Regions from separate parts of the Pseudomonas sp. LBUM1679 genome, predicted to be linked through region 4. Evidence: predicted binding sites of a transcription regulator. Region 4 holds the regulator's gene; each other region holds the start of a gene.
The links. Region 4 encodes sigma-54, which starts transcription at its own class of promoters, with help from an activator protein. Its sites were predicted from a motif close to ANTGGCATNNANNTTGCTNT; they were not measured.

Region 1 (7,712 bases), 700 kb from region 4:
TGCGTGGTGACCAGGGCGGCCAGGGCATTTTCTTCGCTGCCGAAACGGGCGAGCAAGGTGGCTTGTTTCTCGGGGGACAGGCGGTGCCAGATCTCGATCATCTTCTCGGCGGTGCCGATCAGGACGCTGGCCTGCTGCTCTTCATCAAAAGAAGGGTTGAATTCGTCGGTCATGGGGTGGCGCTCGAGGTTCAGGCGGTGTGGAAAGCGCATGTTAGCGCTTTCCACACGGTCTGGCATTGCAGGTGTTTCAGTCTTCGCTGTCGGCCTGGCGGCGTTCAGATGCTTCTTTCGGCTCGGGCTGTTGGGCACCGGCTTGTTGCGTGGTCGTCTGCTCAGTTTCGTGCAGGCTTGGGAAGGGGAGATTAGGGATCTCGTGCATATCGCGCTCCTCGCAAAGTCTGTTGATAGATCTGGGTAGATCCGCGCTTTTAAAAAGCCTGGGAAGGATACAGGAGTCGAAATGACAAATAGACTTTTATATCCATTTGTTTCGACGGATGGGGTTGTATAGACAGGTCAGATATGCATCGACTGATACACCGCACCCTGTAGGAGCTGGCTTGCCAGCGAAGACGGTGTGTCAGCCAATACATGTATCGACTGATACACCGCTTTCGCTGGCAAGCCAGCTCCTACAGGGGGTGTGGTGTGTCAGTCGATTGGTGTATTGGCTGACACGCCGCCTTCACTGCGGTGCGGCGATCCGACAAGCCAGCCCACAGGGAGGCAGGTGGTTATTTGCAGACGTCTGCAATCGCCTCGGCCAGCAGATCCAAACGCGTCGCATCAATCCCCGCCACATTCGCCCGGCCAGTGCCGACCATGTACACACTGTGTTGATCACGCAGTTTTTTAACCTGCTCCGGCGTCAACCCGGTGTAGGAAAACATTCCGCGCTGCACGCCAATATGAGCAAAGCGCTCGCGCAACCCGTGCGGCTCAAGGGCTTCCACCAGGCCGCTGCGCAGCTGGGCGATACGCAAGCGCATCGTCTCCACTTCATCGGCCCAGAGACTTTTCAGCTGCGGATCGCCAAGGATGGTCGCCACGACAGCGGCGCCGTGATCCGGCGGCGTCGACCACAGGTTGCGGGCGATGTTGGCCAGTTGGCTGCGGATATCCACCAGCTTGTCGGCGGTCTTGGCGCAAACAATCAACGCGCCGGTACGGTCGCGGTACAGGCCGAAGTTCTTCGAGCAGGAACTGGTGATCAACACTTCCGGCAACTCGGCGGCAAACAGCCGGGTCGACCAGGCATCCTGTTCCAGGCCATCGCCGAAGCCCTGGTAGGCAAAATCAATCAGGGGCAACAGGTCGCGGCTGCGCACTACCTTCAATAACCGGCGCCAGTCGTCATGGGACAGGTCGAACCCGGTCGGGTTGTGGCAGCAGGCGTGCAGCAACACGACATCACCCTTGGGTGCCGCTTCGAGTGCCGCCAGCATCGCGTCGACATCGAGACGGTTGTCGCTGCCCACGTAAGGGTAGTGACTGACCTTGACGCCCGCCGCGGCGAAGATGGTTTCGTGAATCGGCCAGGTCGGACTGCTCAACCACACGCCACGGCCCGGCAGGCACTGCGCGATGAAGTCGGCGCTCAAGCGCAACGCACCGGTGCCACCCGGCGTCTGCGTCACACCGGCCCGTTGTTCGGCGATCAGCGCAGAGTCGGCACCCAGTACCAGCTCATTGATAACTTTGCCGAACGCCGGTTCGCCGTGACCGCCGATGTAGGTCTTGGTGGCCTGACGATCCACCAGCCGCGCTTCGGCGAGCTTCACCGCCTGAGGTATCGAGGTCAGGCCCTGGGCATCTTTGTAGACGCCCACGCCGAGGTCGAATTTGCGCGGGTTCGGGTCCAGCGCATAGGCCTCCATCAGGCCGAGGATCGGGTCGCCGGGGACTCGACCTATGGCGTCGAAATGCATTATTTGCGGCCCTCGGCGTCCTTGGCCACGTCGTCGGTGCGCGCGGCCATGATGAAATCGTTGCGGTGCAGGCCCTTGATGGAATGGCTCCACCAGGTCACGGTGACTTTGCCCCACTCGGTCAGCAGGCCCGGGTGGTGACCTTCGGCCTCGGAGATTTCACCAACGGCGTTGGTGAACGCCAGGGCGTGCTTGAAATTCTTGAACAGGAACACTTTTTCCAGCTGCATCACGCCGTCGCGGACTTCGATGTTCCAGTCAGGGATCTGCTTGATCAGCACCGGCAGTTCTTCGTCGCTGACCTGAGGGGCGCCGGCTTGGCAGGCTTCGCAGTGGGCTTGGTTCAATGTGGACATGATGGGTTCCTGAAATCGAATTATTGGAAATCGGCCGTCAATCTCACCACGCTAAACCAAAGCGTCGGTTCCTGACAGGCTCACATGATTCTAAAAGCCGCGGATCACGCGGCTTTTGGCGGAAATTTGGGGGTGTGCAAGCCCAGCTGCATGCCTTGCTTGACCATGCTCATGATGTCTTCATGGGCCACATCGAACAGGCGCTTGAGGTTCGGCAGAACAAAATACAGCGGCTGCAGGATGTCGATGCGATACGGCGTGCGCATGCATTCCAGCGGGTCGAACGTCTGATGCTCAGGTTCATTCGACAGGCAGTACACCGTTTCTTTAGGCGAGGACAGAATGCCGCCGCCGTAGATGCGCATGCCTTGCGGCGTATCGACCAGGCCAAACTCGATGGTCATCCAGTACAGGCGCGCCAGGTACACGCGCTCTTCCTTGGTCGCCTGCAGGCCGAGTTTGCCGTAGGTGTGGGTGAATTCGGCGAACCAGGGGTTAGTCAGCAGCGGGCAGTGACCGAAGATCTCGTGGAAAATGTCCGGCTCTTGCAGGTAATCCAGCTCTTCGCGGGTACGAATGAAGGTCGCCACCGGAAACTGTTTGTTGGCGAGCAATTCGAAAAAGGTCTGGAAGGGGATCAGTGCAGGCACCCGGGCAACTTGCCAGCCGGTGGTTTCACCGAGCACCTTGTTGATCTCGCCCAGTTGCGGAATGCGGTCGTGGGGCAGACCGAGTTTTTCGATACCGTCCAGGTATTCCTGGCACGCACGCCCTTCGATCACTTTCAGTTGGCGAGTGATCAGCGTGTTCCACACCGCGTGTTCTTCGGCGGGGTAGTCGATAAAACCTTGCGCATCGGGCTCGCGAGCCACGTAGTGCGTCTGCTTCATGCTGCTCTCCTGCTAGGGGATTTCGTTCTTGTTATGTCCTGCTATGGACTTAGAAATACCCCAAGGTGTTCGGCGTTGCAGCAGGTGGTTTGCAGCGGGCGCAGGAAAATACCACGGTTTTCGTAAAGTATTCGTTACGGTTTGCCGCTTGCCGCGCAAGTATTGAGATCTGCGGGGTTGAAATGGCGTGCAGGTGTCACATAATCTTGACGACTATCTGCGTACCTCAGCAGAAAAATACGCCCAAGGGCACTGCAACATGCCTGGTAGGAGCAAGCTTGCTCGCGAAAGCGGTGTGTCAGACGACTTTTATTTACCTGATCCACCGCTATCGCGAGCAAGCTTGCTCCTACAGGTCGAGCGCCTGCTATCTACCTCATTCACCGCTTTTTCAGGCCTTTATATGCGTATCAAAGTTCACTGCCAGAACCGCATCGGCATCCTGCGCGACATTCTCAACCTGCTGGTGGAATACGGGATCAACGTCGCTCGCGGCGAGGTCGGCGGTGAGCATGGCAATGCCATCTACCTGCTTTGCCCGAACCTGATCAACATTCAGTTCCAGGCGCTACGGCCGAAATTCGAATCGATTGCCGGGGTCTTCGGGGTCAAGCGTGTCGGGCTGATGCCCAGCGAGCGTCGGCACATGGAGCTCAATGCCTTGCTCGGCGCGCTGGAGTTTCCGGTGCTGTCGATCGACATGGGCGGCTCGATCGTCGCGGCCAACCGTGCGGCGGCGCAGTTGCTCGGGGTGCGCGTCGATGAGGTGCCGGGGATCCCGTTGTCGCGGTACGCCGAGGATTTCGACTTGCCGGAACTGGTGCGCGCCAACAAGTCGCGGATCAACGGGCTGCGGGTCAAGGTCAAGGGCGACGTGTTTCTCGCCGACATTGCGCCGTTGCAATCGGAGCATGACGACAGCGAAGCCATGGCCGGCGCGGTGCTGACCCTGCATCGCGCGGATCGGGTGGGTGAGCGCATTTATAACGTGCGCAAGCAGGAACTGCGCGGGTTCGACAGCATCTTCCAGAGTTCGAAAGTGATGGCCGCCGTGGTGCGCGAAGCCCGGCGCATGGCGCCGCTGGATGCGCCGCTATTGATAGAAGGCGAAACCGGCACCGGCAAGGAGTTGCTGGCGCGCGCCTGCCACCTGGCGAGCCCCCGTGGCCAGTCACCGCTGATGGCGCTCAACTGCGCCGGCCTGCCGGAATCCATGGCCGAGACCGAGTTGTTCGGCTACGGCCCCGGCGCCTTTGAAGGGGCGCGGGCCGAAGGCAAGCTCGGGCTGCTGGAGCTGACGGCGGGCGGTACGCTGTTTCTCGACGGCGTCGGCGAAATGAGCCCGCGCCTGCAGGTGAAATTGCTGCGTTTCCTGCAGGACGGTTGCTTCCGTCGTGTCGGCAGTGATGAAGAGGTTTATCTGGATGTGCGCGTGATCTGCGCGACCCAGGTCGACCTGTCCGAGCTGTGCGCTCGCGGGGAGTTTCGCCAGGATCTGTATCACCGCCTGAACGTGCTGTCGTTGCACATCCCGCCGTTGCGCGAGTGTCTCGACGGGTTGACGCCGCTGGTGGAACACTTCCTCGATCAAGCCAGCCGGCAGATCGGTTGCCCGCTGCCGAAACTGGCGCCGGCGGCGATGGAGCGGCTCAGTCACTACCATTGGCCGGGCAATGTCCGGCAACTGGAGAATGTGTTGTTCCAGGCGGTTTCGTTGTGCGAGGGCGGGACGGTCAAGGCCGAGCACATTCGATTGCCGGATTACGGAGTGCGTCAGCCCCTTGGCGATTTCTCGCTGGAGGGTGGGCTGGACGAGATTGTCGGGCGCTTCGAGAAGGCGGTGCTGGAGCGGCTGTATTCCGAGCATCCGAGCAGTCGGCAACTGGGGAAGCGGTTGGGGGTTTCGCATACCACCATTGCCAACAAGTTGCGCGAATATGAGGTTGGCAAGACCGAGACATAGCGGGCGCTTGTTGTGTTTGTTCGGGCCTCTTCGCGGGCAAGCCCGCTCCCACAGGGATCTTCAGGGTTCACACTATCCCTGAACAACCAACAACCCTGTGGGAGCGGGCTTGCCCGCGATGAGGCCAGCATAGGCAACACTCAGGTCAAGCCTTGCCACCCACCGGCATAACACCGCCGGTTTTTCGACTTTGACACAATCCCCCATTCCCTCCTGAACCCCTCAACCCCTTTGTTTGCCGGCCCCCGCGCCGCCAGAAAAAAGTTGGTCTGCAAATTGCTTATGGCTCAGCAGTACAGCTGTGGGCGGCAAACGTCCGGCATGCAGAGGAAAGAGTGTGGACAAGTACCTTTATGTGGCAATGACCGGCGCCAGCCAGAATGCACTGGCGCAGAAGGCTCATGCGAACAACCTGGCGAACATCTCCACCAACGGCTTCCAGAAAGACCTGGAGCAGGCGCGTTCGATGCCGGTGTTCGGTGACGGCTTTGCGGCGCGGGCGTTTGCCCTGACCGAGCGTCCGGCCACCGACTTTTCCCCTGGCGCGCTGGTAGAGACCGGCCGCGACCTCGATGTCGCCGTGCAAGGCAACGGCTGGATTGCGGTGCAGAACCCCGACGGCGGCGAAAGCTACGTGCGCACCGGCAGCCTGAACGTCGACGCCCTCGGCGTGCTGCGGGCCGGCAACGGCATGCCGGTGCTGGGCAATGGCGGGCCGATTGCCGTGCCGCCCGAGCAGCAGATCGAAGTGGGCGAGGACGGCAGCATCAGCATTCGGGCGATGGGCGAGGGCCCGCGGGTGATGGCGCAAGTCGACCGCATCAAACTGGTCAACCCGGACTTCAAGAACATGACCAAAGGCCTGGACGGTTCGATCCACACCAAGGACGGCCAGCCGGCGCAGGCCGATGCCAACGTCAAGCTGGTGTCCGGCTTCCTCGAGTCGAGCAACGTCAATGCCGTGGAAGAGATGACCTCGGTGCTGGCCCTGGCCAAGCAGTTCGAACTGCACGTCAAGATGATGAACACCGCCAAAGAAGACGACCAGGCCATGGCTCGGGTCTTGCAGATCTAATAATCATCAGAACGTCGCGCCGTAAAACAGGCGCACGAGGAGAATCGAATGCTTCCGGCTCTATGGGTTGCCAAAACAGGCCTGTCCGCCCAGGACACCAACCTGACGACCATTTCCAACAACCTGGCCAACGTCTCGACCACGGGTTTCAAACGTGACCGCGCCGAGTTCCAGGACTTGCTCTACCAGATCAAACGCCAGCCAGGCGCCCAGTCGACCCAGGACAGCGAACTGCCGTCGGGTCTACAAGTGGGCACCGGTGTGCGCATCGTCGGCACCCAGAAAAACTTCACCGCCGGCAGCCTGCAGACCACCGAGCAACCGTTGGACATGGCCATCGACGGCCGCGGTTTCTTCCAGATCCTGCAGCCGGACGGCACCACGTCCTACACCCGTGACGGTACCTTCCACCTCGACTCCAACGGCCAGATCGTCAACGCCAGCGGCTTCGCCCTGGAACCGGCCATCGTCATCCCCAACGACGCCCAGACCTTCACGGTCGGTCGCGACGGCACCGTGTCCATCACCGTGGCCGGCAACCCGGCCGCCCAGGTGATCGGCAACCTGCAAACCGCCGACTTCATCAACCCGGCCGGCCTGCAGGCAGTGGGCAACAACCTGTTCCTGGAAACCGCCGCCAGCGGCGCGCCGCAAGTCGGCACCCCGGGCCTGGCCGGTTTCGGCACCACGCTGCAGAACACCCTGGAAACCTCCAACGTCAGCACCGTTGAAGAGATGGTCAACATGATCACCACTCAACGCGCCTACGAGATGAACTCCAAGGTGATTTCCACCGCCGACCAGATGCTCTCGTTCGTCACGCAGAATCTGTAATCAAGTCCATGGGGCGCCCACGTGGTCGCCAGCAACACCGTGAGGTAGGGTCATGAATCGCTTTGTATCTGTCCTGGCACTGAGTGGGATCACCGCGCTCGCGGGTTGTGTCGCCCCACCGCCCAAGCCCAATGACCCTTACTACGCCCCGGTGTTGCCGCGCACGCCGCTGCCGGCGGCGGCCAACAACGGCTCGATCTACCAGGCCGGTTTCGAACAGAACCTGTACAGCGACCGCAAGGCGTTCCGGGTCGGTGACATCATCACCATCACCCTGAACGAGCGCACCCAGGCCAGCAAGAACGCCAATTCGCAAACCGCCAAGAACAGCAAGACCGACATCGGCCTGAGCTCGTTTTTCGGCGGCGGTCTGAGCACCAACGACCCGGTGGGCAGCGGTAACCTGAGCCTGGACGTCGGTTACGCCGGCGACCGCGCAACCAAGGGCGACAGCAAGTCCGGCCAGAGCAACAGCCTCACCGGTTCGATCACGGTGACCGTCGCCGACGTCTTGCCCAACGGCATCATCGCCGTGCGCGGCGAGAAATGGCTGACCCTCAACACCGGTGACGAGCTGGTGCGGATTGCCGGCCTGGTGCGCGCCGATGACATCGCCACCGACAACACCGTGTCCTCGACCCGGGTCGCCGACGCACGCATCACC
Region 2 (7,712 bases), 940 kb from region 4:
TGCGGCAGAGCTGTCGGCGGCGCCGCTGCTCAATGGCAAGGGTGCGCGGGCGTGGCTGGCGATTGAAGACCCGGCCAACCCCTGGCCGGCGTTGTCCGAGGGCAAGCACAGTGCCGGACCGTTCTATCTGGTCTGGACCGATCCGCAAGCCGGCAATATCAGTCCTGAGCAATGGCCGTTTGAAGTGGCGAGCATCAAGCGCATGGCGCCGGTAGCCGAGCGCTTCCCTGCCCTGCTGCCCGACCCTGCGCTGGCGGCGGATGATCCGGTGAACAAGGGCTTTGCACTGTTTCAGAAGAACTGCCTGGCCTGTCATCGGCTCAATGGGGCCGGGGATGCGCAGTTCGGGCCGGATTTGAATATTCCGTTCAACCCGACCGAGTACTTCGGCGCGGACTTCCTCATGCGTTACATTCGTGACCCGCAGAGTTTGCGGCAGTGGCCGCAGGCGAAAATGCCCGGGTTTACGGCGGCTGTGTTGCCGGAGGGGGACCTGGAGATGTTGGTGGGGTATTTGAAGCATATGGCGGGGCGCAAGGTTAAGCCCTGACATTGCTCCCCCCTGTCCTGTAGGAGCAAGCTTGCTCGCGAAGGCGGCCTGACATTCAACATCGATGTTGACTGTCAGGCCGCCTTCGCTGGCAAGCCAGCTCCTACAGGGGGTATGTGGTGATCCTGGTTACTGTTGTTGCACCGAAATCACAGGCGCCGGCATCGGCGTCGGCGAAACAAACACCTTCGCATGCATCTGCTCACACCCACCGCCCCGGCGCATGCCGCGCACCGGGCAGGCATCCAGGTAATCCAGGCCCACCGCCAGTTTCAGGTGGCGCTCGGGCCGGGCCAGTTCGTTGGTCACATCGAAGCTGTACCAGGCGTCATCGAGCCAGGCTTCAGCCCACGCGTGGCTGGCCAGGTGCTCGCAGTCCTCGCTGTACAGATAGCCCGACACATAACGCGAGGCAATCCCCAGGCTGCGGGCGCAGGCGAGGAAGGCATGGGTGTGGTCCTGGCACACGCCCGAACGCCCGGCGAAGGCCTGGGCGGCGCTGGTGTCCACGGCGGTGGAGCCCGGCGTGTAGGTCATGTACTGGTTCAGGCCATGCATCAAGTCGATCAGCGCCGTGCGATCCCGACGTTGCTTGCATTGCTTGCGGGCAAACGCGCGCAGGGCTTCGTCGGCTTCGGTCAGTCGGGTGAAACGCAGGAACGGCAGCGCCGACTGGCTCTCATGCTCGGCTTCGCGCAGCTCATCGATGTCCACCTGGCCCCGGGCACCGATGATGATCGCCTCGTGGGGCTCATCCATGGTCAGCACATGCAGGATGTTACCGAACGGGTCGAGTTGTGCGCGCACCGGACGCGGCAGGTCGAGTTGCCAGCTGAGCACGTGTTGGCGTTCGCTGTCGTGGGGGGTCAGTCGCAGGTACTGGATGCTCGCCCGCACCTGATCTTCATAGTGATAGGTGGTCTCGTGGCTAATGGAAAGTCTCATGCGGCCTCCAGGTAAGAACTGTGAATGGCATTGCCCAACTGGCGCACCAGCGGGATGAACTCGGTCAGCCAGGTGTGCAGGCCTTCGTCGAGAATTTCGCTGATACCGGTGTAGCGCAGGCGCGCGTCCATTTCTGCCGCCAGGCGTTGCGCAGGACGGCCGTTGGCCCCCGGCAGCTGGGCGAGGATCTGGTCGATCTCTTCGGTACACGCCCGCAACGAACGCGGGACGTCAGCACGCAGTAGCAACAGTTCGGCGACATGCCGGGCACCGGGCGCGTCGCGGTAGATCTCGGTGTAGGCCTCGAACGAGGACAAGGCCCTCAATAAGGCACTCCACTGGTAATAGGCGTGGGCCGTGCCGTCGCTGACCGCTTCGGCCTGGTCACCGGCCATTTCGTAGCGTGCATCGAGCAGGCGCAAGGTGTTGTCTGCCCGCTCGATGAAGGTACCCAGGCGAATGAAGCGGAACGCGTCGTTACGCATGATCGTGCCGTAGGACGCGCCGCGGAACAGGTGGGAACGCTCCTTGATCCACTCGCAGAAACGGCTCATGCCGTAGCGACTCAAGCCCTGGTCGGCGATCCCGCGAATTTCCAGCCAGGTGGCGTTGATGTTTTCCCACATGTCGGCGGTGATTCGCCCACGTACCGCATGGGCACTGGCCCGCGCGGCACCGAGGCAACTGTAGATGCTCGCCGGGTTGGCCGCGTCCAGGGCGAAAAAATGCAGCAGCCGCTCGGCATGCAGCTCGCCATGGCGCTCCAGGTAATCATCCAGGGTGCCGGTAATCAGCAACGGCATGGCGAGTTCGTGCAAGCCGTCACCGCGACCATCCTGTGGCATCAGCGACAGCGAATAACTGATGTCGAGCATCCGGGCGAGGTTTTCCGCCCGCTCCAGGTAACGCGACATCCAATACAAATCCGAGGCAGTTCTACTTAACATGGCAGGCTTCCTTCAATCCTCGACCACCCAGGTGTCCTTGGTGCCGCCGCCCTGGGAGGAGTTCACCACCAGGGAGCCTTCACGCAGGGCGACACGGGTCAAACCACCGGGCACAACCCAGGTTTCGCGGCCAGACAATACAAACGGACGCAAGTCGATATGGCGTGGAGCGATGCCGTTTTCGACAAAAGTCGGACAGGTCGACAACGACAATGTCGGTTGCGCGATGTACGCGTGGGGCTTGGCTTTGATCCGCGCGCGGAAGACTTCGATTTCCGCCGCCGTCGCCGCCGGCCCCACCAGCATTCCGTAGCCGCCTGAACCCTGGGTTTCCTTGACCACCAGCTCTGGAAGATTGGCCAGTACGTGGGACAGTTCAGAGGGATTACGACACTGCCACGTCGGCACATTCTTCAGGATCGGCTCTTCGTCGAGGTAGAAACGGATCATGTCCGTGACGAACGGGTACACCGACTTGTCATCCGCCACCCCGGTGCCGATGGCATTTGCCAGTACCACGTTGCCCGAACGGTAGGACGACAACAGCCCCGGGACGCCGAGCATCGAGTCCGGGTTGAACGCCAGCGGGTCGAGGAAGGCATCGTCGAGGCGCCGGTAGATCACGTCGACGGCTTTCGGCCCGTCCGTGGTGCGCATGAACACCTTGTCGTCACGCACGAACAGGTCCGCGCCTTCCACCAGCTCAACGCCCATTTCCCGAGCGAGAAAGGCATGTTCGAAAAACGCGCTGTTGAAACGGCCCGGCGTCAGCACCACCACGCTGGGGTTATCGATCGGGCTGGAGCTTTTCAGGGTATCGAGCAACAGGTTCGGATAGTGATCGATCGGCGCAATGCGTTGCGCCGCGAACAATTCGGGGAACAGGCGCATCATCATCTTGCGGTCTTCGAGCATGTAGCTCACGCCGCTCGGTGTACGAAGGTTGTCTTCGAGCACGTAGTACGTGCCGTCGCCATCGCGCACCAGATCGACACCGGAAATGTGCGAATAGATATTCCGGTGCAGATCCAGCCCTTGCATCGCCAACTGGTATTGCTCGTTGGCCAGCACTTGCTCGGCCGGGATGATGCCGGCCTTGATGATGCGCTGGTCGTGATAGAGGTCGGCGAGGAACATGTTCAGCGCCTTGACCCGCTGGATACAGCCGCGTTCGACGACTCGCCATTCACTGGCGGGGATGCTGCGGGGTATGGTGTCAAAGGGAATCAGGCGCTCTGTCCCTTGCTCGTCACCGTAGAGCGTGAAGGTAATCCCGGCGCGATGAAACAGCAGATCGGCCTCGCGTCGCCGTTGGGCCAAAAGCTCATCAGGCGTTTCGGCCAGCCAACGGGCAAACTCCCGGTAATGCGGGCGGACCTGGCCGCCGGCATCATACATTTCATCAAAATAGGTGCGGATCATGCCGTACTCCTTGTCACCCGGACATCCAGGCCTTCGCAAGGCCCGTGCCATCGGCAGAAACGCTTTGATATCAATCAGTTGGATAATGACGCCGGATCCACCGCACCAATCCTGTGCGGTAAATGCCCCAAGCTGATCGCCCCCGCTTCATTGCGAAGCAATGTCTTCGCCCATCAGCAGCATAGTCAATTAAAAAACAAGATCAAAAGATCGCAGCCTCGTTGCACTCGACAGCTCCTACAGGTAACGAGGCTGCGATCTTTTGATCTTCACAAACCCGCAAACGAAAACGGCCAACCCGAAGGTCAGCCGTTAGTGAATGTTGTCGCTGTTCATAATGTTATGCGAGTCGCCCTCGTACCTCCTGCTTGACGCCCCACCCTTCGATGATCCCGCCCAGAGGCTCCACCACTGCCTCGAAGTCCTGCTCGAAGTCGCCGATACCGTCGTAGGTGGCGTACATCACTTTACTCAGCTCCAGATACCACGCGCCGTCATCGCGCACGCTGATCTGGGCATTCAAGGATTCACCGCAATAATGCCCTGCCGCCCTGCGCGCCCGCTCCTCGTCGGGGAAAATGGCGTAGAACTCGATGGGATGGAATCGTGAAAAGTCGAAACCGCCTTCTTTCATGCGGCGCAGCACGCTGCTGCTGATGTCTTCTTGATAGGCTGTGCTCATGAAACGTCCCCCTCACATTGATGGATAGACTTTCCGTATTCCCGGCACACGCAACCGATTGGTGCGAGTGATGCGGCAACAAATTGCCGGTGGGAAGCAAGCATGTAGCTGACAAGACCAGACCTTAGCGATCCGTTCGCTGATCTCGCTTGCAGAGTAGCCCCAAGAGAGAGGCGCTGCCAAGGTCTGGTTGTTTCACGAATGTGCCAGGAAGTGTTTCAGACGGGAGTAATGCCGAGGATTTGTATGCTGTTCTGGGCCTTGAGACTTTTGACGCTCGCATCAGCGGTGCGCCCTTCCAGATCATTCAGATCCAGTTCGGCAGCGACAGGCAGGAGACGGGCCTTGATCAGTTTGGCGGCTTGCTCGTTGTCCGGGCATTCGTCGCACTCGAAGACTTCGTCGACTGTTTCACCGTGATCATCCACGAAAGTGATTTTCCACTTTTGCATCAGTGCCTCCTCGAACAAACCCGCAAATGGGCTTACAACTATCTGGACTTTTGCCCTGACTGATCGTTCAAACGGATTACAGCGCGTCAGCCTAATCCTGACGAATTACCCTGTAGGAGCGAGCTTGCTCCGGGGCGGCGTTCCGACGATGAACTTGAAGGCGGCGCTTGTTTCCAGACAGCACGCGTCATCGTTCACGTCCATCGCGAGCAAGCTCGCTCCCACAGGGGTTTTGTGGTGTTTGTGAGACCGAGTCAGATCCGCACGTTACCCCGCGGTCCGGCGATGGCCCAGATAATCAGCCCCAGGACCGGCAGCAGCAGGATCAACAGCACCCAGACGATTTTCATCCCGGTGTCGGTGCCACTTTTCAACACGTTGATGATTGCCCAGATGTCCAGGGCAAGAATGATCAGGCCAACCAGACCATTGAACGTGGAACCCATGGTGTCGCTCCCGAAGAGTGGTGTGCACTCTTAGGATAGCTGGCCCCTAGGGTTCCGTTTTATTCGGCCCAGAGTGGCGTCAGACGTGGATCGCCAGTTTCAGGGCTTCCAGCGAAGGCGCGGCAGCGATGCCGACTTGAGCACACAACTCGAGCACCCGCGGCACGTCATTGCCGTAGACCAGCACCACTTGCAGCTCGTCATCGAGCAACTGGCTGAAGTTCATCAGCACGTAGCCGCCGTTATCCTTGTTCATGCTGCTCATCTGCACCTGGATGCGATTGAGCGCGGTCAGGGCTTCGGTCTTGGCCAACTGCTTGGGTTTGATATTGAAATCAACGCCAGGGCCGAACGAAGCAACGATCCGGGCGAACAGATCCACATAGGTGTCGGCCTGGAACAGCACGGTCTCCGGCAGGCTGCCGACGACCACCCACTCGCCCAGAGGAATCGGGAAGGTCTCGTCGTAGTTGATATCCGGATTGGCCGCCAGGAAAGCCGCTGGATCGGCGTAGGCCTGGGCCGCTTCATCAGCGATTTTCAGGATTTCGTCATCGCTCATGCACCCGGAGCTGATTTTGCTGATGAGTTCGACGAGTGCGGCTTTCATGGGGCGGAATCCTGTAGCGAGGGAATTTTGAAGGCGCGAAGGATAGCGCATTCCGCCCCGCCGTGGCTGTAGGGGCGCACTGCCGGGAAGGTTGACCCACATCAAGGCCTGGCAGACTCGGTAGCGGCACAATACTGGCACCTTGCCGAAACTGTTTCCGCTATCAGAGAAGACCTCCATGGGTGCCTGGCTTAGCAATATCTCGTTGAAGTACAAATTCTGGGCGGTCAACGCCGTCGCTTTCGTGACCACCCTGTTGTTGGTGTTGTACGCCGTACAGCTTGAACAACAGTCGCGCAGCCATGATGCCCGGGCTTCGGCCCAGGCCCAGGCACGGCTGCTCACCGTGTGGCCTGCCGGGCAACCGTTACCGCAGGCCGAAAACCTGCTGACCTTCAATCCCGGGCAGGCGCCGCTGCTCAATGGCCAACCGGTATTGGAACTGGCCGATGCCAACGGCTGGGTCGAGATCAATGCCATGCCACTGTTCGGTGACAACCCGTTACTGGGCGCCGAGGTATTCACCCGTGCCGATGGCCAGCAGGTCGCGGCAATTGCCTATGGGCCGAGCCTGACCCAGGTGTTCGGCGAGCGTTTCGCCCACTATGCGGTGGCGGTGTTGATCCTGATGCTGGCAATGCTCGGGGCTTCGCAATTGTTGATCCGCTTCCTGCTCAGTCAGCTCAACACCTTGAAGGACGTGATGCTCCACGTCGAGAAAACCGGCGATCTGTCCGCCCGTGTCCCGCTGGCCTGCAACGACGAAGTCGGGCAGATGGCCAACGCGTTCAACGCGATGCAGGCGGGTTACCAACGGGTGGTCGGCACCGTCGCCAGCACCGCCCGGCAACTGGATGTCGGCGCGGCGCGACTGGCGTCGAGCATGAACGAGGTGCGCCTCGGCATGCTTGGCCAGCAAAGCGAAACCGATCAGGCCGCCACCGCGATCAACCAAATGACCGCCACCGTCTATCACATCGCCCAGCACGCCGGCGCGACCCGCGATCTGTCGCAAACCGCCGATACCCTGGCCGGCAGCGGCCAGGCAGTGGTCAGCCGGGTGCAGCAATCGATCAGCGGGTTGTCCACCGGGGTGCAGCAGACGGCCGAGATGATTCAGCGCCTGGCCGAGGACAGTCAGAAGATCAACGGCGTGGTCGGTGTGATCCACAGCATCGCCGAGCAGACCAATCTGCTGGCGCTGAATGCCGCGATCGAAGCGGCCCGGGCCGGTGAAATGGGGCGCGGCTTTGCGGTGGTCGCCGATGAAGTGCGTAACCTGGCCAAGCGCGTGCAGACCTCCACCGACGAGATCACGCTCATGGTGACCGCGTTGCAGGCCGGGACTCGGGACGCGGTGGACTTCATGCAGGAAAGCTCGTTCAAGGCCGATGATTGCGTGCGACAGGCACAGGAGGCCGGTGCAGCCTTGGCCGACATCACCCGCGCGGTGGCACAGATGCGCGAAAGCAACACGCAGATCGCGGTAGCGGCCGAGCAGCAGAGTCAGGTGGCGGAGGAGATGAATCGGGCGGTGGTGAGCATTCGGGACGTGACCGAGAATACGGTGCAGCAGACGGTGGGTTCGGCGACTACCAGTAATGAACTGGCGGCGCTGGCGGGGGAATTGAACAAGGCTATAGGGCAGCTCAAGCTGT
Region 3 (7,712 bases), 1.0 Mb from region 4:
CTTCATCGGGAAACGCTTGAGCACCAGCAGCACCCGGTTCGCCAGACGCGACCACAGGCACAGGCGATAGGCGGTTTCCATGGTTGCCATGCCGCGCACGGCAGAGGTGTGCTCACGCGCTTCTTCAAGGCCAAGCCCGATGGCTTCCTCGATAAGCAGGCCTTCAAGGCCTTTGGGGCAAGTGAGGAAGAGTTCGAAACGATCGGACATGGGAATTCCAGAACCTTTAGCTGAGTGGACCGGCAACGCATTGCCGGCCCGGTTTTCAATCAGGCGCTTTTCTAAAAGAGCGCCCGCGTGGCACGAAGGTGTGCCGTCCCACCGGTGCTGCTCCGGTCAAAGGAGCTTAGATGCACAGGTAGATAAAAAAGTTGAAGCAACAAAATGTCATAAATCGACCCTTCGTCGAATAATGCCCCGCGTAATGCGAGCCATTCTCAGCAAAGGATTAACCCCATCATCTAGCGCAGGGCCCGATCATACCGGGGTTTGACCAATCACAGGCGGACAAACATCGTGTTACTTATTGCCTTACCATCTTTATCGTTACGTCCTTATGACAAAACGATCATTCCCTCGATGTGACGCATTGGTTAGAACTCAACACAGGTTGACGTCGCAACGGCGTCAACACCTTGGCTCGCGACGCCGGCAGCGAGCCCCAACGGCAGGAGTTTTTCTGCCAGACCTCAATTGAGGTCGACGCGATACATACAGTCAACAAGTGAGGGCAACACCCTATGAGAAGACTTAAGCGTGATCCGTTGGAAAGAGCATTTTTGCGCGGATATCAATATGGCGTTGGTGGCAAATCCCGTGAGCTTTGCCCATTTACTCTACCGTCGGTACGTCAAGCCTGGATTAACGGCTGGCGAGAAGGACGCGGCGACAACTGGGACGGTATGACCGGCACTGCGGGAATCCACAGACTCAACGAACTTCACGCCGTCGGCTAATACAGGGCACAACACTCCGACACGACAATCTGATTACGTAAAAACTTACCACGCACGCCCCATCCGGGCGGCGGGCTCCGGCCCAAGGGCTCCCTCGAGGAGCCCTTTTTTATGCCATCGCCTGTCGGACGCCTTCCCCTGTAGGAGCCAGGCTTGCCGGCGAAAAACGCTGACGCGGTACAACAGATACACCGCGGCGCCTGGTTCGCCTGTAGGAGCCAGGCTTGCCGGCGAAGAACGCTGACGCGGTACAACAGATACACCGCGGCGCCTGGTTCGCCTGTAGGAGCCAGGCTTGCCGGCGAAGAACGCTGACGCGGTACAACAGATACACCGCGGCGCCTGGTTCGCCTGTAGGAGCCAGGCTTGCCGGCGAAGAACGCTGACGCGGTACAACAGATACACCGCGGCGCCTGGTTCGCGGGCAAGCCTCGCTCCTACAGGGATCAGCGCAAGGCGGCGATGGCGTCGACGGACTCGCGAATCAGCGCCGGGCCCTTATAGATGAAGCCGGAATACAGCTGCACCAGGCTCGCCCCCGCCGCGATTTTCTCGGCCGCGTGCTTGCCTTCGGTGATACCGCCCACGGCAATGATCGGCAAGCGACCGGCCAGTTCCGCCGCCAGCACTTTTACCGTGTGGGTGCTCTTCTCGCGAACCGGTGCGCCGGACAGGCCGCCCGCCTCGTCCCCGAACTCCATGCCTTCGACGCCGACACGGCTCAGGGTGGTGTTGGTGGCGATGACCGCGTCCATCCCCGTTTCGATCAACGCTTGCGCGACCTGAACGGTTTCTTCGTCGGTCATGTCCGGGGCAATCTTGATCGCCAGCGGCACATGTTTGCCGTGACGCAACGCCAGTTCCGCCCGACGCGTGGCCAGGTCGGCCAGCAACTGCTTGAGCGAGTCGCCGAACTGCAGGCTGCGCAAGCCCGGGGTGTTCGGCGAGCTGACGTTGACCGTCACGTAGCTGGCGTGGGCGTAGACCTTGTCCAGGCAGATCAGGTAGTCGTCGACCGCGCGCTCGACCGGCGTATCGAAGTTCTTGCCGATATTGATCCCCAGCACGCCCTTGTACTTGGCCGCGGCCACGCGGGCCAACAGGTGATCGACGCCGAGGTTGTTGAAACCCATGCGGTTGATGATCGCCTCGGCTTCCGGCAGACGGAAAATCCGTGGCTTCGGGTTGCCGGGTTGCGAACGCGGGGTAATGGTGCCGATTTCGACAAAGCCGAAACCCAGTTGGGCAAAACCGTCGATGGCCGCGCCATTCTTGTCGAGACCGGCGGCCAGGCCCACCGGATTCGGGAAGTCCAGGCCCATGACGGTCACCGGCATTTTCGCCGGCGCCTTGCACAGCAAGCCGTTGAGGCCCAAACGCCCGCCCGCGCCGATCAGGTCCAGGGACAGATCGTGGGAGGTTTCCGGGGAAAGTTGGAACAACAGCTGACGGGCCAGGGTGTACATGGGCGGCTTTGACTCGATTGGCGGCGAAATGAGGCGGCGATTATAGCCGGGCATCGGGGGTGCAGGCGAGGCACGCCGCAAAAACAGCCGGCGATGGCATATGCCTTGCACCGTCACTGGCATCAGCACCCATGCCAACGGCGGGATGGGTCGAAAGACAAAGGCGTCGTCACCTGGCCTTGCTCTGGCAAGCAGCCGATACGGCGCTTTTTTATGGAAGGTGTTTACCCATGATTGAAAATCCAGCCACCCCCCTGGCCTGGGTCCACGGCAGCGATGCCCCGGAAAAGACCGAAATCAACCTCGGCTTCATGGCCCTGAGCGACTGCGCTTCGGTGGTCGTCGCGGCCACCCAGGGTTTCGCCCAGCCCTATGGCGTGACCCTGAATCTCAAACGCCAGTCGTCGTGGGCCAGCCTGCGGGACAAACTGGTCAGCGGGGAACTCGATGCCGCTCATAGCCTGTACGGTCTGATTTATGCGGTTCACTTGGGGATAGGCGGTGTGGCGGCGACCGACATGGCCGTGCTGATGGGCCTGAACCAGAACGGCCAGAGCATCAACCTGTCCCATGGCTTGCAGGCCCTGGGCGTGACCAGTCCTGAAGCACTGGAGCGGCACGTGCACCAAAGTCGCCCAAAACTCACCTTTGCCCAAACGTTTCCAACCGGCACCCACGCCATGTGGCTGTATTACTGGCTGGCCAGCCAGGGCATCCACCCATTGCACGACGTCGACAGTGTAGTGGTGCCGCCGCCGCAAATGGTCGCGCACCTGCAAGCGGGACGCATCGACGGTTTTTGCGTCGGCGAACCCTGGTCCGCCAGTGCGGTGAAACAGAATCTCGGTTTTACCCTGGCGACGACCCAGACAATCTGGCCCGATCACCCGGAAAAAGTCCTCGGCTGCACCCGCACCTTCGTCGAGCAATATCCCAACACCGCACGGGCGCTGGTGATGGCGATCCTGGAGGCCAGCCGCTTCATCGAAGCCAGCACCGAGAATCGCCGCAGCACTGCTCAATTGCTCAGCGCAGCGCAATACCTGGACGCGCCACTCGATTGCATCGAACCGCGCTTGCTTGGCGACTATGCCGATGGCCTCGGCAATCGCTGGCAGGACCCGCACGCACTGCGCTTGCACGGCGCTGGCGAGGTCAACTTGCCATACTTGTCCGATGGCATGTGGTTCATGACCCAGTTCCGCCGCTGGGGTCTGTTGCGCGACGATCCGGACTACCTCGCAGTGGCGCGTCAGGTGCAGCAACTAGACTTGTACCGAGAGGCCGCCACTGCAGTAGGGGTTGCCGCCGGCAGTCAGCCAATGCGCAGCAGCCAGTTGATCGACGGCAAGGTCTGGGACGGCTCGGACCCCGCCGGCTATGCCCGCAGTTTCAAGCTGCATGCCATGAGCGACAGCTCACCGCTTTTCGCCAGCCGCTGACAGGAGACTGCAAATATGTTGCGAATCCTGCTGATCAACGACACCGCGAAGAAAGTTGGCCGCCTGAAAGCGGCCCTGACCGAAGCCGGGTTCGAAGTAATAGACGAATCCGGCCTGACCATCGACTTGCCCGCGCGCGTCGAAACGGTGCGTCCGGACGTGATTCTGATCGATACCGAGTCACCGAGCCGCGATGTCATGGAGCAAGTGGTGCTGGTGAGCCGCGATCAACCGCGGCCGATCGTGATGTTTACCGACGAGCATGACCCTGACGTGATGCGCCAGGCGATCAAGTCCGGGGTCAGCGCCTACATCGTCGAAGGCATTCACGCACAACGCTTGCAGCCGATTCTCGACGTCGCCATGGCGCGCTTTGAAAGTGACCAGGCCCTGCGTGCGCAACTGCAGGCCCGGGACCAGCAACTGGCCGAGCGCAAGCGCATCGAGCTGGCCAAGGGGTTGCTGATGAAGATGAAGGATTGCAACGAGGAACAGGCCTACACGCTGATGCGCCGCCAGGCCATGAGTCGCCAGCAGAAACTGATTCAGGTGGCGGAGCAGATCATCGCCATGAGTGAGTTGTTGGGCTGAAGCCCTGTATTGCCTTTAAGGGCCCCATCGCGGGCAAGCCCGCTCCCACAGGTTTCTCGGTGTCCACAAAACCTGTGGGAGCGGGCTTGCCCGCGATGGCCGCGACTCGGTGTTACTTGTTGGCACAGATCTCGCTAGGTAATCACCACAGGTAACCAACGGCGGTTGCCCCACCTACGACAAAGACGTCGCTCACCCCATTCGCTCCTGGCGAATCGGGTGGCGGCGTTTTTTTTGTTTTGGCCCCGCAGCCCGGGGCCGGTGGTGCGGCCGAATGCGGCGCCCCACTTGCAAGCTCATGACTCCTTCTCGAGACGACTAACAGCTGAGGTGCGCGATGAATTCAAGCTTCTGGAAATCCGGCCATACCCCGACCCTGTTCGCGGCCTTCCTCTATTTCGACCTGAGTTTCATGGTCTGGTACCTGCTCGGCCCCTTGGCGGTGCAGATCGCCGCCGACTTGCAATTGACCACCCAACAACGCGGGCTGGTGGTCGCCACGCCTATCCTGGCCGGGGCCATCCTGCGCTTTGTGATGGGTTTGCTGGCTGACCGCCTGTCGCCCAAGACCGCCGGGCTGATCGGCCAGGTGATCGTCATCTGCGCCCTGTTCGTCGCCTGGAAACACGGGATTCACAGTTATGAACAAGCGCTGCTGCTGGGCCTGTTCCTCGGCATGGCCGGCGCCTCCTTCGCCGTTGCGCTGCCGCTGGCCTCGCAATGGTACCCGCCGCAGCATCAAGGCAAAGCCATGGGCATCGCTGGCGCCGGCAACTCGGGCACCGTGCTCGCCGCCCTGATCGCCCCGGTGCTGGCCGCTTCGTTTGGCTGGAGCAACGTGTTCGGCTTCGCCCTGATCCCGCTGATCCTGACTATCATCACCTTTGCCTGGCTGGCCAAAAACGCCCCTGAACGGCCGAAAGCCAAGTCCGTGTCCGACTACTTCAAGGCCTTGGGCGACCGCGACAGCTGGTGGTTCATGTTCTTCTACAGCGTGACCTTCGGCGGCTTCATCGGCCTGGCCAGCGCCCTGCCCGGCTACTTCAACGACCAATACGGCCTGAGCCCGGTGACCGCCGGTTATTACACCGCGGCCTGTGTGTTCGGTGGCAGCCTGATGCGTCCGCTGGGCGGGGCCCTGGCCGACCGTTTCGGCGGGATTCGCACACTGCTGGCAATGTACACCGTGGCCGTGATCTGCATTGCGGCAGTAGGTTTTAATCTGCCGAGTTCCTATGCAGCCTTGGCGCTTTTCGTCTGCACCATGCTCGGTCTGGGTGCGGGCAATGGCGCGGTATTCCAGCTGGTTCCGCAGCGCTTCCGTCGGGAGATCGGTGTGATGACCGGTTTGATCGGCATGGCCGGCGGTATCGGTGGCTTCGCGCTTGCGGCCGGCATGGGCGCAATCAAGCAAAGCACCGGCAGCTATCAGCTGGCACTGTGGTTGTTCGCCAGTCTCGGGGTCCTTGCCTGGTTCGGCCTGCATGGGGTCAAACGTCGCTGGAGAACCACCTGGGGTTCGGCCGCCGTCACCGCTGCACGGGTGTGAAGGTTGAATGAGCCTGCAATTGAGTTTCGCCGAAGCGAGCGCCATCGGCCCTCGCGAGGAGAACCAGGACGCCCTGCGCCTGGTCACTCCGACCCCGGCGCTGGCGGCGAGCAAGGGTTACCTGTTCGCCATCGCCGACGGCGTCAGCCAGTGCGCCGATGGCGGCCTGGCCGCCCGCTCGACCTTGCAGGCCCTGGCGCTGGACTATTACGCCACCCCGGAAACCTGGGGTGTCGCCCAGGCGTTGGATCGCCTGTTGCTGGCACAGAATCGCTGGTTGCAGGCCAACGGTGGAGGGCAACCCTTGCTCACCACCGTCAGCGCTTTGGTCATGCGCGGCAGGCGCTTCACCCTGGCCCATGTCGGCGATTGCCGGGTCTATCGCTGGCACGCCGATGCGTTGCAACGGGTGAGCGAGGATCATGTCTGGGACCAGCCGGGCATGCAGCATGTACTCAAACGGGCGCTGGGGCTGGATCAACATCTGGTGCTGGATTTTCTCGATGGCGAATTGCGCGTCAACGAGAGCTTCGTGCTGCTCAGCGATGGGATCTGGGCCGTGCTGGGCGATACCGCTATTGCGGCGATCCTGCGCGATCAACCCAATCTGGAGAGCGCCGCGCAGACCCTGGTCAGCGCGGCGCATCTGGCCGGCAGTCAGGACAATGCCAGCGCCTTGCTGGTGCGGGTCGATGCCCTGGGTGAAACCAGCATCGGCGACGCGTTGATTCATTTGCAGCAATGGCCGCTGCCGCCAGTGCTGAAACCGGGCCAGGCCTTCGAGGGCTGGCAGGTCGAAGGAATACTCGGGCAGAGCCAGCAATCGCTGCTGTATCGGGTTCGCGACGGGCAACAACAGCCCTGGCTATTGAAAACCTTGCCCGGCGCGTTGCGCGACGACCACCTGGCCGGACAAGCGTTGCTGTCGGAGGAATGGTTTCTCAAGCGCGTTGCCGGACGGCACTTCCCTGAAGTCCACGCCGCCAGCCAGCGTCAGCATTTGTACTACGTGATGCGTGAATACTCGGGGTCGACCCTGGCGCAACTGCAGGAAAAAGTCGGCCCGCTGCCCTTGGCCCAATGGCTGGATCTGGCCGAACGCCTGCTGCGGGCGGTGGGCATGCTGCACCGACGGCAGATTCTCCATCGCGATATCAAGCCGGAGAACCTGCTGCTGGGGGACGACGGGGAGTTGCGCCTGCTGGACTTCGGCCTCGCCTACTGCCCCGGCCTCTGCGAAGACCAGCCCTCTACCCTGCCCGGAACGCCCAGCTATATCGCGCCGGAAGCCTTTGGCGGGGGCGCACCGACGCCGCAGCAGGACCTGTATGCCGTCGGCGTGACCTTGTATTTCCTGCTCACCGGGCACTATCCCTACGGCGAAATCGAAGCGTTCCAGCGACCGCGATTTGGCGTGCCGGTCAGTGCCAGCCGCTACCGGCCCGACCTGCCGGAATGGATCGCGCAATGCCTGGAACGCGGCGTTGCGGCGGATCCGGATCAGCGGTTTGAAACGGCGGAAGAATGGTTGCTGCTGTTGGAACAGGGCGAGCGGCGCAGCTTGAGCGTGCGGCCCAGACCCTTGCTGGAGCGCGAGCCGCTGAAGGTCTGGCGGACCTTGGCGCTGGTGTCGTTGGTGGTGAATCTGGTGCTGCTGGTTTTGGTGTTTCATGGGTAAAGATCAAAAGATCGCAGCCTCGTTGCACTC
Region 4 (7,712 bases):
ATCGCGCAGCTGATACAGGTTCAGGTTGGTGGTGTTGACCTTGAGATCGGCGAGGTCGGCAATCGGCCCGAGCAGGGTGGTTTCATCGCTGATCGCCTCCGCCAGTGAACGGTTGGCGTTGCTCAGCGGGTGACGCCGACGGGTCTCCGAAAAACGTTTGAGCAAGGTTTCTTCGTCGGCGTCCAGGTACAGGACATCGCACTGGATATGCCGGCTGCGGACTTCTTCCAGCAGCTCGGGGAAGCGTGAAAGGTGGCTCGGCAAGTTACGCGCGTCGATGGACACGGCAACCAGCGGCTGGGCGAGTTCAGTGTGGATCAACGCACGTTCGGCCAGTTCCGGCAGGAGCCCGGCAGGCAAGTTGTCGATACAGTAGAAGCCGTTGTCCTCGAGAACATCGAGCGCGGTGCTTTTACCTGAGCCGGAGCGGCCACTGACGATGATCAAGCGCATGATTACGGACCGTTTTGCTCGTCCAGGACAACCTGATACAAGGCTTGATTGCTCGGGGCGCTGCGCAGCTTTTCGCGTACTTCCTTGCGATCGAGCATGCTGGCAATCTGACGCAGCAGCTCCAGGTGCGCATCGGTAGCCGCTTCCGGGACCAGCAGAACGAACAGCAAGTCAACCGGGGCGCCATCGATGGCGTCGAAATCAATGGGTGCGTCGAGGTGCATCAAGGCGCTGATGGGTGAGGTGCAGCCCTTGAGGCGACAGTGGGGAATGGCGATGCCGTTGCCAAAACCGGTCGAACCGAGTTTTTCACGGGCAATCAACGCCTCGAAGACAACTTGCATCTCCAGATCCGGCACTTCGCGATGGATTAGGTTGGCAATTTGTTCGAGGGCTTTCTTTTTACTGCCGCCCGGCACGTTCACGAGGGAACGGCCGGGGGTCAGGATGCTTTCAAGTCGGATCATGGGTTGGGAGTGTTAACGACCGGTCGCGCCCTGGAGGAGGCTTTGGGTCTTTTCCTTATGCTTTTTGAGTTGTTTATCCAGCTTGTCGGTCAATGCGTCGATCGCCGCGTACATATCGGTATGTTCCGCGTTGGCGACGACTTCATTGCCGGGAATATGCAGCGTGGCTTCGATTTTCTGCTTCAGCTTTTCGACCGTCATCGTGACCTGCACGTTGGTGATCTTGTCGAAGTGCCTCTCCAATCGTTCGAGTTTTTCGCCGATGTAGGTGCGAAGAGGTTCGGTCACTTCCAGTTGGTGTCCACTGATGTTGACTTGCATACAGCTTCTCCTTCGTTGCCAGTGCATAAAGCGGCAGGCAGAAATGCCTGCCACTGGAACGCTGTGGCGTGGCTCTACATCAACCGCTTGCGTTCGCTCGAAGGCGCGATCCCGAGGGATTCGCGGTACTTGGCGACGGTGCGGCGAGCCACCTGAATGCCTTGTGCCTCCAGTAAACCAGCGATCTTGCTGTCACTCAACGGCTTTTTCTGATTTTCCGCTGCAACCAGTTTTTTGATGATCGCGCGGATCGCCGTGGACGAGCATTCACCGCCTTCGGAGGTGCTGACGTGGCTGGAGAAAAAGTACTTCAATTCATAGATGCCCCGAGGGGTGTGCATGAATTTCTGCGTGGTCACCCGGGAAATCGTCGACTCGTGCATGCCGACCGCTTCGGCGATGTCATGCAGCACCAGCGGTTTCATGGCTTCGTCGCCGTATTCCAGGAAGCCGCGCTGATGCTCGACGATCTGGGTGGCCACCTTCATCAGGGTTTCGTTGCGGCTCTGCAGGCTCTTGATGAACCAGCGGGCCTCTTGCAGCTGATTGCGCATGAAGGTGTTGTCGGCACTGGTGTCGGCGCGGCGCACGAAGCCGGCGTATTGGGCGTTGACCCGCAGCCGTGGCACCGATTCCTGGTTCAGCTCCACCAGCCAGCGCTCGTTGTCCTTGCGCACGATGACATCGGGGACGACGTATTCGGCTTCACTGGACTCGATCTGCGAGCCAGGACGCGGGTTGAGGCTCTGCACCAGTTCGATCACCTGGCGCAGCTCATCTTCCTTGAGCTTCATGCGGCGCATCAACTGGCTGTAGTCGCGGCTGCCAAGCAGGTCGATGTAATCGCTGACCAGGCGCTTGGCCTCGGCCAGCCAAGGGGTCTTGGCGGGCAACTGGCGCAATTGCAGCAACAGGCATTCGCCCAGGTTGCGGGCGCCGATGCCGGCGGGTTCGAATTGCTGGATGCGATGCAGGACGGCTTCTATTTCGTCGAGTTCGATGTCCAGTTCCGGATCGAAGGCTTCGAGAATTTCGTCGAGGGATTCGTCCAGGTAACCCTGATTGTTGATGCAGTCGATCAGGGTCACGGCTATCAGGCGATCGGTGTCGGACATCGGTGCCAGGTTCAGTTGCCAGAGCAGATGGCTCTGCAGGCTTTCACCGGCCGACGTACGGGTGGTGAAGTCCCACTCGTCGTCATCGTTGCTCGGCAGGCTGCTGGCGCTGGTCTGGTAAACGTCTTCCCACGCGGTATCGACGGGCAGTTCGTTGGGAATGCGCTCGTTCCAGTCACCTTCCTCGAGGTTATCCACCGTCGGGGCGGTTTCCTGGTAGGAGGGTTCCGACACGTCGGCATTGGGGAGCTGTTCGGCTTTGTCGGCCAAGGGGTCGGCGTTATCGAAGTCGTCGCCTTCTTCCTGGCGTTCGAGCATCGGATTGGACTCCAGGGCCTCCTGGATTTCCTGTTGCAGGTCCAGGGTCGACAATTGGAGCAGGCGGATGGCCTGTTGCAGCTGCGGTGTCATCGTCAGCTGCTGGCCCATTCTCAAGACTAGCGATGGTTTCATGGCAGGGGCTTAACACCTTATTCGCCGGCGCACATGCGCCATCCACTACAGGGCGCCGGAGCGCCAAACATAAGCAAATTATATGCCCGAAACTTTAGCGTTTGCCTAGAGCGCTGTAACAATAAAAAAGTGTTGATTTTTTATCGAGACAAGCGCTTGGGCGACAAGGCGGACACCGCTTACAGGCGGAACTCATGGCCCAGATACACTTCCTTGACCAGTTCGTTGGCCAGGATGGTGGCAGAGTCGCCTTCGGCGATCAGTTGGCCATCGTTGACGATGTAGGCGGTTTCGCAGATATCCAGGGTTTCGCGGACGTTGTGGTCCGTGATCAGCACGCCAATGCCCTTGGCCTTGAGGTGGTGGATGATCTGTTTGATATCGCCCACCGAAATCGGGTCCACGCCGGCGAAAGGTTCGTCGAGGAGGATGAATTTCGGGTTGGTGGCCAGTGCGCGGGCGATTTCCACGCGGCGGCGTTCGCCACCGGACAGGCTCATGCCGAGGTTGTCGCGGATGTGGTGGATGTGGAATTCCTGCAGCAGGCTTTCCAGCTCCTTGCGGCGACCGGCCTTGTCGAGTTCCTTGCGGGTCTCGAGGATCGCCAGGATGTTATCGGCCACCGAGAGTTTACGGAAGATCGACGCTTCCTGCGGAAGATAGCCGATACCGGCTTTCGCGCGACCGTGCATCGGCTGGTGGCTGACGTCCAGGTCGTCGATCAGTACACGGCCCTGATCGGCCTGTACCAGGCCGACAATCATGTAGAAGCAGGTGGTTTTGCCGGCGCCGTTAGGGCCAAGCAAGCCGACGATCTGACCGCTGTCGATGGACAGGCTGACGTCGCGCACGACCTGGCGGCTCTTGTAGCTCTTGGCCAGATGCTGAGCTTTCAGAGTTGCCATTACTGGGCCTTTTGCTCGTCGGATTTCTTTTTCGGCTGGATCACCATGTCGATGCGCGGGCGTTCTTCGGTGACTTTGGTGCCGGTGGCGCGGCCAGCGTTAGCCAGTTTCTTGACCGTGTCGTAGACGATTTTTTCGCCTTGGGTGACGTTGCCGTCCTTGTCGATGACTTTGGCGCGATCGATCAGCACGACGCGGTCTTGCGAGGCATGGTACTGGATAGTGACGCCATAACCCTGAACCGGCTTGGAGTCGCCGGCAGTCTGCATCTGCTCGAAGTAGGCCAGGTTGCCCACCGAGGTCACCACGTCGACGTCGCCGGAAGCGGTGCGGGTGATGGTCACGGTGTTGCCGGTGACCTTCATCGTGCCCTGGGTGATGATCACATCGCCTTTGTAGGTGGCGATGCCTTGCTTGTCGTCCAGTTGGGCGTCGTCGGCCTGAATGCGGATAGGCTGGTTTCTATCGTCCGGCAGAGCCCAGGCGCTCACGCTTCCCAGTGCTGCGCCCAGACTGAGCAAAATAGGGAGGGTTTTAACGAGCCTCATACTGTCCTCTTACGTTCGATAGCAGGTGTATCCTGCTTTCTTTCAAATACGCTTTCATGCCCGTGCCGGTCGACACGCCACCAGCGCCGTCGATTCTAACGGGTTGCTCGGTCTGCGCATATTGCTGCTGCGGGAACACGGTCATGCGACTGCTGGTGATGATGGTCGTGCGCTTTTTTTCGTCGGTTCGGGCGATACGTACCGAGTCGATCAGTTCGACTTCGGTTCCGCCGGAATTGACTTCGCCGCGTTCGCTCTGCACATGCCACGGAAACTCGGTACCGCGGAACATGTTCAGGTCCGGTTTGCTGACCAGCGTCACGTCACTGGCCTTGAGGTGTTCGACCTTGTCGGACGTCATGTCGTACTGCAATTTGCCATCTGGCAGGTACTGCACGCTATGGGTGTTGGTCGCGTACCAGTCGATCCGGGTTTCATCGGCCTTGACGACCGGCTTGTCGAGGAAACGCTCCGGACTGATGTTCCAGTAGCCGACCGCCGCGAAAATGGCGGCGATGCAGCCGAACACCAGGAATTTGCGAATCTTTTTGCTCAGCATAGTGGGCTCACAGGTACGCGGCATTGGCCGCATCGAGGCGGTCCTGGGCGCGCAGGATCAATTCGCAGAATTCGCGAGCGGCACCTTCGCCACCACGGGCCTGGGTGATGCCGTGGGCGTGTTCGCGCACGAAACTGGCGGCACTGGCCACCGCCATGCCCAGGCCGACGCGGCGAATGACCGGCAGGTCCGGCAAGTCGTCGCCGAGGTAGGCGACCTGTTCATAGCTTAGGTCGAGTTTGGCAAGAAGCTCGTCGAGCACCACCAGTTTGTCTTCGCGACCCTGGTACAAGTGTGGAATGCCTAGGTTTTTCGCGCGTCGCTCGACCACCGGGGTCGTGCGCCCACTGATGATAGCGGTCTGCACGCCGGCTGCCATCAACATCTTGATGCCCTGGCCGTCGAGCGTGTTGAACGTCTTGAATTCGCTGCCGTCTTCCAGGAAGTACAGGCGTCCGTCGGTCAGTACGCCGTCGACGTCGAATACCGCCAGTTTGATGTTCTTGCCGCGTTCCAGCAGATCGGTCGTCATTACATTACTCCTGCACGCAGCAGATCGGACAGGTTGAAGGCGCCGATCGGACGGTCCTCCTTGTCCACCACCACCAGTGCGTTGATTCGATGGTCTTCCATGATTTTCAGGGCTTCGGCGGCCAGCATTTCAGCGCGAGCCGTCTTGCCGTGAACGGTCATGACCTGGTCGATGGTGGCGTGGTGGATGTCGATGGCGCGGTCCAGGGTGCGGCGCAAATCGCCGTCGGTGAAGATCCCGGCGAGTTTACCATCGGCTTCCAGGATCACCGTCATGCCCAGGCCTTTGCGGGTCATTTCCATCAGCGCGTCCTTGAGCAGGGTGCCGCGCTGGACCTGCGGCAGTTCCTGCCCGGCGTGCATGACGTTTTCCACTTTCAGCAGCAGGCGTCGGCCAAGGGCGCCGCCGGGGTGGGAAAAGGCGAAATCTTCAGCGGTAAACCCGCGGGCTTCGAGCAGCGCAACGGCCAGGGCGTCGCCCATGACCAGGGCCGCGGTGGTCGACGACGTCGGTGCCAGGTTCAACGGGCAGGCTTCGTGTTCGACGTGCACGTTGAGGTTCACCTCGGCAGCCTTGGCCAGCGGCGAGTCGGGGTTGCCGGTCATGCTGATCAGCTGGATGCCCAGGCGCTTGATCAGTGGCAGCAGGGTCACGATTTCATTGGTCGAACCGGAGTTCGACAGTGCCAGGATGATGTCATCGCGGGTGATCATGCCCATGTCGCCGTGGCTGGCTTCGGCCGGGTGCACGAAAAAAGCCGTGGTGCCGGTACTGGCCAGGGTGGCGGCAATCTTGTTGCCGATGTGCCCTGATTTGCCCATGCCGACCACGACCACGCGGCCTTTGCTGGCCAGAATCATCTCGCAAGCGCGTACGAAATCCGCGTCGATACGGGGCAACAAGCCGGTGACGGCTTCCAGTTCGAGGCGGATGGTGCGTTGTGCAGACTGAATCAGGTCGCTGGATTGGCTCATGTCGGAAATCGTATAGCCTGATGAAAAGGCGGCGATTATAGCGGTAATGATCGAAACCCTCACGCAAGTTCGTCGCGCTTTGTCACTCCCTGTTACTTAATCCCGCCAAATACACGCTTTCACCCTGTCATGTTGCTGAACATGAACCGGCGTGGGCCTTGGGCGCTTGGCCTTTGCAGTGATATAGTTCGCCGCCAGTTCGGCCTGCCCGGGGAGGCATGTGCTTTCGCAAGAAAGCCAGGCGTCCGAGTGAGAGGCTGCATCGCAAGGAGTTTAGATGAGTGCCGATAACGCCTACGCGGTCGAGCTGAAGGGACTGACCTTCAAGCGCGGTGCGCGCAGCATTTTCAATAACGTCGATATCCGTATACCGCGCGGCAAGGTCACCGGCATCATGGGGCCTTCCGGGTGTGGCAAGACCACACTGTTGCGTTTGATGGGTGCCCAATTGCGCCCGACCAAGGGCGAAGTCTGGGTCAACGGTCAGAACCTGCCGAAGCTGTCGCGCAGCGACCTGTTCGATGCTCGCAAGCACATGGGTGTGCTGTTTCAGAGCGGCGCGCTGTTCACCGATCTCGATGTGTTCGAGAACGTCGCCTTTCCGCTACGGGTTCATACCGAGCTTCCGGAAGAAATGATCCGGGACATTGTCCTGCTCAAATTGCAGGCCGTGGGCTTGCGTGGCGCCATCGACCTGATGCCCGACGAACTGTCCGGCGGCATGAAGCGCCGTGTCGCGCTGGCCCGGGCGATTGCCCTCGATCCGCAGATACTCATGTATGACGAGCCCTTTGTCGGTCAGGACCCGATCGCCATGGGCGTGCTGGTGCGCCTGATCCGCCTGCTCAACGATGCGCTGGGCATCACCAGTATCGTGGTGTCCCACGACCTGGCCGAGACAGCGAGCATTGCCGACTACATCTATGTGGTGGGTGACGGGCAGGTATTGGGGCAGGGCACGCCTGACGAACTGATGAATTCCAGTGAACCCCGTATCCGTCAATTCATGACGGGGGATCCTGACGGACCGGTCGCCTATCACTTTCCAGCGACGGATTACCGCGCAGATCTTCTGGGGAAGCGTTGATGCGCAAGATTTCACTGCTAGAACGAGTGCGCCGCTTCGGTCATTCCGGCATCGATGTGTTGGCCGTGTTTGGCCGTTCGGCGATATTCCTGTTTCATGCCCTGTTCGGCCGCGGCGGTATCGGCGGCGGTTTCGGGCTGCTGGTCAAGCAATTGCATTCGGTGGGCGTGATGTCCCTGGTGATCATCGTGGTCTCCGGGGTGTTCATCGGCATGGTGCTGGCGCTGCAAGGATTCAACATCCTGTCCAGCTATGGGTCGGAGCAGGCGGTCGGGCAGATGGTTGCGCTGACGTTGCT

Region 1: ACA062_RS24910 (flagellar basal body rod protein FlgF) is a predicted target of sigma-54. The motif match lies at 5,403-5,422, and genes of this name have one in related genera.
Region 2: ACA062_RS23795 (circularly permuted type 2 ATP-grasp protein) is a predicted target of sigma-54. The motif match lies at 3,897-3,916, and genes of this name have one in related genera.
Region 3: ACA062_RS23435 (CmpA/NrtA family ABC transporter substrate-binding protein) is a predicted target of sigma-54. The motif match lies at 2,515-2,534, and genes of this name have one in related genera.

What each region holds. Positions count from the first base shown of each region.
Region 1 covers NZ_CP166774.1:5,493,596-5,501,307, reverse strand. Annotated here, with positions in the region: gene ACA062_RS24940 (hypothetical protein) at 1-173, opposite strand, end outside; gene ACA062_RS24935 (hypothetical protein) at 250-381, opposite strand; gene ACA062_RS24930 (amino acid aminotransferase) at 737-1,930, opposite strand; gene ACA062_RS24925 (4a-hydroxytetrahydrobiopterin dehydratase) at 1,930-2,286, opposite strand; gene phhA (phenylalanine 4-monooxygenase) at 2,391-3,176, opposite strand; gene ACA062_RS24915 (sigma-54-dependent transcriptional regulator) at 3,580-5,139, shown strand; gene ACA062_RS24910 (flagellar basal body rod protein FlgF) at 5,477-6,214, shown strand; gene flgG (flagellar basal-body rod protein FlgG) at 6,263-7,048, shown strand; gene flgH (flagellar basal body L-ring protein FlgH) at 7,101-7,712, shown strand, end outside.
Region 2 covers NZ_CP166774.1:5,256,964-5,264,675, forward strand. Annotated here, with positions in the region: gene ACA062_RS23780 (c-type cytochrome) at 1-550, shown strand, start outside; gene ACA062_RS23785 (transglutaminase family protein) at 680-1,495, opposite strand; gene ACA062_RS23790 (alpha-E domain-containing protein) at 1,492-2,442, opposite strand; gene ACA062_RS23795 (circularly permuted type 2 ATP-grasp protein) at 2,455-3,864, opposite strand; gene ACA062_RS23800 (ribonuclease E inhibitor RraB) at 4,205-4,546, opposite strand; gene ACA062_RS23805 (hypothetical protein) at 4,765-4,998, opposite strand; gene ACA062_RS23810 (PLDc N-terminal domain-containing protein) at 5,253-5,444, opposite strand; gene ACA062_RS23815 (hypothetical protein) at 5,524-6,054, opposite strand; gene ACA062_RS23820 (methyl-accepting chemotaxis protein) at 7,010-7,712, shown strand, end outside.
Region 3 covers NZ_CP166774.1:5,182,771-5,190,482, forward strand. Annotated here, with positions in the region: gene rlmKL (bifunctional 23S rRNA (guanine(2069)-N(7))-methyltransferase RlmK/23S rRNA (guanine(2445)-N(2))-methyltransferase RlmL) at 1-210, opposite strand, end outside; gene rmf (ribosome modulation factor) at 741-956, shown strand; gene ACA062_RS23430 (quinone-dependent dihydroorotate dehydrogenase) at 1,403-2,422, opposite strand; gene ACA062_RS23435 (CmpA/NrtA family ABC transporter substrate-binding protein) at 2,653-3,864, shown strand; gene ACA062_RS23440 (ANTAR domain-containing response regulator) at 3,880-4,455, shown strand; gene ACA062_RS23445 (nitrate/nitrite transporter) at 4,793-6,004, shown strand; gene ACA062_RS23450 (bifunctional protein-serine/threonine kinase/phosphatase) at 6,012-7,682, shown strand.
Region 4 covers NZ_CP166774.1:6,196,743-6,204,454, reverse strand. Annotated here, with positions in the region: gene rapZ (RNase adapter RapZ) at 1-453, opposite strand, end outside; gene ptsN (PTS IIA-like nitrogen regulatory protein PtsN) at 456-920, opposite strand; gene hpf (ribosome hibernation-promoting factor, HPF/YfiA family) at 933-1,241, opposite strand; gene ACA062_RS28315 (RNA polymerase factor sigma-54) at 1,316-2,809, opposite strand; gene lptB (LPS export ABC transporter ATP-binding protein) at 2,989-3,714, opposite strand; gene lptA (lipopolysaccharide transport periplasmic protein LptA) at 3,714-4,262, opposite strand; gene lptC (LPS export ABC transporter periplasmic protein LptC) at 4,249-4,821, opposite strand; gene ACA062_RS28295 (KdsC family phosphatase) at 4,829-5,353, opposite strand; gene ACA062_RS28290 (KpsF/GutQ family sugar-phosphate isomerase) at 5,353-6,327, opposite strand; gene ACA062_RS28285 (ATP-binding cassette domain-containing protein) at 6,605-7,414, shown strand; gene mlaE (lipid asymmetry maintenance ABC transporter permease subunit MlaE) at 7,414-7,712, shown strand, end outside.